One region of the Gilliamella sp. B2887 genome, then DNA from elsewhere that is predicted to be linked to it. Evidence: riboswitches for the same ligand, from Rfam matches in the RefSeq annotation. Region 1 holds a riboswitch; the other holds the start of a gene.
What was found. A riboswitch is a leader RNA that binds a small molecule or an ion and turns the genes downstream of it on or off. The one in region 1 is predicted to bind thiamine pyrophosphate.
Positions count from the first base shown of each region.

Region 2: linked by a shared signal. The riboswitch ahead of thiB (thiamine ABC transporter substrate binding subunit) and the one ahead of thiM (hydroxyethylthiazole kinase) in region 1 are both predicted to bind thiamine pyrophosphate.

Region 1 is NZ_JAFNMX010000001.1:211,474-213,959, forward strand. Features, by position in the region: gene trkA (Trk system potassium transporter TrkA) at 1-1,031, shown strand, start outside; TPP riboswitch at 1,067-1,169, shown strand; gene thiM (hydroxyethylthiazole kinase) at 1,227-2,015, shown strand; gene thiE (thiamine phosphate synthase) at 2,025-2,486, shown strand, end outside.
Region 2 is NZ_JAFNMX010000005.1:3,618-6,103, forward strand. Features, by position in the region: gene J3U13_RS05505 (hypothetical protein) at 1-3, shown strand, start outside; gene J3U13_RS05510 (hypothetical protein) at 429-557, opposite strand; TPP riboswitch at 852-957, shown strand; gene thiB (thiamine ABC transporter substrate binding subunit) at 998-2,005, shown strand; gene thiP (thiamine/thiamine pyrophosphate ABC transporter permease) at 2,005-2,486, shown strand, end outside.

The DNA of each region.
Region 1 (2,486 bases):
CGTTCTTTAATAAAGATTGCATTAATATCGACCATATTATTGCTCCAGAGAATCTTATTACCAATCATGTCAGTCAGTTAGTACAATATCCAGGATCTTTACAGTTTGCTTCTTTCTACGATAATCGTGTATGTTTGGTTGCAGTCACTGCCTATTATGGTGGAGCATTAGTCGGAAGTGAACTGTCTGAACTGAAAGAACATTTACCCCATGTTGAAGCTAGGGTTGTTGCAATATATCGAAAAAACCGCTTTATTCGCCCATTAGCTTCCACACTTATTGAGGCTGGTGATATGGTCTATTTCATTACTCCACCTAGCAACATCAAAGCAGTAACAAGTGAATTACAGAGACTTGAAAAACCTTATAAGCGTATCATTATTAGTGGCGGTGGCGGCATAGCGGTTGCCCTAGCCAAACGTTTAGAAAATGATTATCAAGTCAAATTAATCGAACGTAATGCTGAGCGTGCCGAATTAATTGCCGAACAATTGGTCAATACCACTGTTTTACATGGTGAATCGTCAGATCAAGAGCTACTATCACAAGAACAAGTTGAACTGACTGATCTATTTATTGCCGTAACAAGTGACGATGAATCTAACATTATGTCATCAATGCTGGCTAAAAGAATGGGCGCAAAAAAAGTTATTGTTTTAATTCAAAAGCAAGCCTACCTTGAACTGATTAATGATAGTGTTATTGATATTGCTATTTCACCACAACACGCCACTATTTCAGAGTTATTAAGTCATGTAAGGCAAACAGGTGTAGTCAAAGTTGTCTCTTTAAGGCAAGGTGAATCAGAAATAGTAGAGGTGGTAGCTCAGGGGGATAAAGACAGTTCCAAACTGGTTGGTAAAAATATCAATGGTTTAAAGTTACCTTCAGGTGCCACTATCGGTGCAGTAGTGCGTGGGGAAGATGTGATTATCGTTAATACCGATCTAACCATTGAAAGTAACGATCATCTTATCATCTTCTTACCCGACCGTCGTGATATAACTGATATAGAAAAATTATTACAATAGCTTGTGTTAAATTTTTAGTCAGTCCATAATAAATACTCTTTGACTCGGGGTGTTTTTTGTAAAGTACAAAAAACTGAGATTTTACCCGTTGAACCTGATCTGGATTATACCAGCGTAGGGAAGTCTCAGCCTTGAAAATTCTAGATTGGCCACTCTTCCCTTAATTAATTTTAAACATCGTAGTAAGGAAAGAATATGTCTGCCATCAATACTCTACAACTAGCTCAAGTTAGGCCTTTTATTGATCACATAAAACAACGATCTCCATTAATACATTGTATTACTAATGATGTCGTACAGAACTTTACCGCCAATGTCTTATTAGCGATTGGTGCATCGCCAGCGATGGTCATTGCGGAACAAGAAGTTGCTACTTTTGCACAAATTGCCAGTGGTTTATTAATCAATGTTGGTACCATTCATAGCAGCAGTGCGCAAAGTATGTTATTAGCCGCTGCTAGCGCTCAACAAAATCAAACACCATGGGTACTTGATCCGGTTGCTATTGGGCCTGCGCTCGCCTATCGCAGTGAAATCGTCCAACAATTATTAGCTTTTAAGCCAACAGTAGTGCGTGGCAATGCATCAGAAATATTGGCATTAAATGGTGAGACCACATCTGCTAAAGGTCCTGATGGTCAAGACTCCACCGAATCTGCTTTAAATGCAGCTAAAAAGCAAGCACTAAAACATCAAACCATTATTGCTATTACGGGCGGTATCGACTATATCACCAATGGCACGGAAACTTATAGCATCAAAGGTGGCGATATTACACTAACTAAAATTACAGGCACCGGCTGCTCGCTCTCTGCCATGGTTGCAGCGTTTATTGCCGGATCAACTAATCCCTTACTTGCAGCGGCTTCAGCTTGCTTTATGATGAAAAAAGCTGGCGAGCTTGCCAATAAACATCAAGGATTAGGCACTTACTCTGTGTCATTATTGGATAAGCTTTCACTATTTAACTCATTATATGTATAAAGAAATCACATGAAAAAACAACTCGATTTAAGTCTCTATTTAGTATTAGATCCAATGTTATGCGGTGGCATTAAAGGCATGATAGAAACCACCAAAATAGCTGTTGCCAATGGGGTAACGGCAGTACAATTAAGATCAGAACATGACTTTTCTGGCAAAGATTGGTATCACACCGCACTGGCATTAAAAGAGCTGCTAAATGACACTACCGTCCCCTTATTGATTAATGATCATGTCGATATTGCCCTAGCCGTTGATGCCGATGGTGTCCATATTGGGCAAAGCGATTTACCTGTCGATGTTGCCCGTAAATTAATCGGTAATGATAAGTGGTTAGGATTTTCGGTCGCCAATCGTCAACAACTGAATGCGGTTCCATGGCAACTTGTCGATTATATTGGGATTGGTCCTATTTATCCTACCACCACTAAACAAGATGCAGAACCAGCAATAGGCATGCCACAATTATCC
Region 2 (2,486 bases), on a different contig from region 1:
TAAGAGTTGAGAGAAACTAAGCCTGATCATTTGATTGATGGAAGTTATTTGAAAGCAATTATATCCTTTATCCCTTAAAAGATCCTGATAGAGCACCAAGGTGTCATTTTTGAACGTATGGAGGATACGAGTACATCCGATATTTCAATCTTTTAGAAGGGTACCGATGGCAGAGGGTATGTATTTATGTTAGGAATTCATATGACAGATCCAACTTTTAAATCCCCCCTATAGGGTATCAGAATGTATTACAAAATTCCTTTTAATGAAACACAGGCACATACTGAAGAGCAATTGATGTTCATTTGGCGTCAAATCAACAGCTGTATTCGAAAGCGCGATAGCACTTTTGAATCTGATTAGGTGTGTTTTTTGAAGAGAGCTCCATAATTTATTGAAAGATATCGGATAAAACGATATTGTTTGGTTTAATAATGATATGCAATCTGATTGCCCATTTCAAATGGTAAGGCTTTCAAAAATGGATCTTTTGCATCTAATACCAAAAAGTTACTTCTGGTAATTAATGAATGCAAGGCATATTCATCAATTACCATAGGATCCTTTCCAGAAAAAATTTTCAAATGAATAGAAGAATAAATGATAAATATACAATAATAATATAAAAACAGAAAAACGAGACGGTATAGACTCCTAAATATTTTTTATAAATATCGCTATTTTTCATTTAGCATATCCATTTTTTATACTTAGATGAGGATCTTAGGTTGATAATTATTGATATAATTTAAATTTATTCGAAATCAATGGATTTTCTTACTTAAAAATGATTACAAAAAAACAAACGACTTTCTTTATTTACAATCATTCAACTAACTACTAAACTAACATCGTTCTCAACGGGGTGTCCTAAGGACTGAGAGTATTATTTGCTAATGCAACTCGTCGAACCTGAACTGGGTCATGCCAGCGGAGGGATTTGAGTTATTGTTTCTGCTCAAACCTTTTGTCTTTTATTCGCTTTTTTGGAGGCAAAATGTTTTGTAATAAATTTTTACAGTCATTTTTATTTTCTGTGTTTTTCGTGGCAACTTCAGCCAATGCTAATCTTTATGATAAACCTACTTTGACCATTTATAGTTACAACTCTTTCATTTCTAAGTGGGGACCTGGCGAAGTTATTAAACAGGGTTTTGAAGCTCAATGTGATTGCCAACTTAATATTGTTACACTGGGGGATGGTGTGTCAATTTTAAATCGCCTTCGCCTAGAGGGTAATAAAACGAGCGCCGATGTTATTTTAGGGTTAGACAACAATCTTTTAGGGCAAGCCAAACAGGCTGATATAGTTACTCCCCACCAAATAACTAAACCTAATAATCTTAATACTGATTGGTGGGATGAGGATTTTATTCCGTATGATTTCGGTTATTTTGCTTTTATTTATAATAAAGAAAAAATAAAAAGTCCTCCTCACTCATTGCATGAATTAGTTGAAAATAAAGCGAATTGGAAGATTATTTATCAAGATCCAAGAACCAGTACGCCTGGATTAGGTTTACTTTTTTGGGTGAAAAGCATTTACGGTAATGATGCGGTATTTGCCTGGCAAAAGATTGCTAAAAATACCGTAACGGTTACCAAAGGTTGGAGTGAGGCATACGGTATGTTTTTAAAAGGTGAAGCTGATTTTGTGCTTAGTTACAGTACTTCTCCTGTTGCACATATCATTAACGATCAAGATTTTCGTTATAATTCTGCTGTTTTTGATGAGGGGCATTATCGTCAAGTTGAAATAGCGGGCATGACTAAATACAGTCAGCAACCGCAATTAGCACGTCGCTTTTTACAATATTTATTAACGCCTGAGGTGCAACAGCAATTTGCTGAAAAAAATGTTATGTATCCTATTATAAGCACTTCTTTACCACCTGCATTTGACCAGATTAATAAAATCAATAAAGCTCTTGAATTTGATGCACAGAAAGTGGCTGATAATCAAAAAGCTTGGGTACGTGAATGGCAATCAGCCATTAGTCAGTAATGAAAAGTAAACGATTAATCTGTTTATATAGTGCAATGTTGAATTTTAGAACGTTACTGCCAGGTATTAGCGCTGCCAGCTTAATAATATTGGTTTTAGGTACAGCTCTATTTGCACTTTGCTATACAGCTATGAAATACGATAATCTAACAGTCTATTTTGATAACTATTTGTTGCATATTATTTGGATTACTTTCATACAAGCTATATTATCGACATCATTGTCGATATTTGCGGCCGTTGTTATGGCTAAATCGTTAACAATGATTAATTTTTGGGGAAAAAGCTTTTTAATACGGATTATGCCCGTTGCCTTTATTCTACCAACATTAGTTGTAGTAACAGGTCTATTATCCGTTTATGGTCAACATGGTTTATTCGCTTCTTGCTTTGCTTATTTAGGATTATCTTTTTCAACTTCAATTTATGGATTATCGGGCATTTTATTAGCACATGTTTTTTTGAATTTTCCTTATGCAAG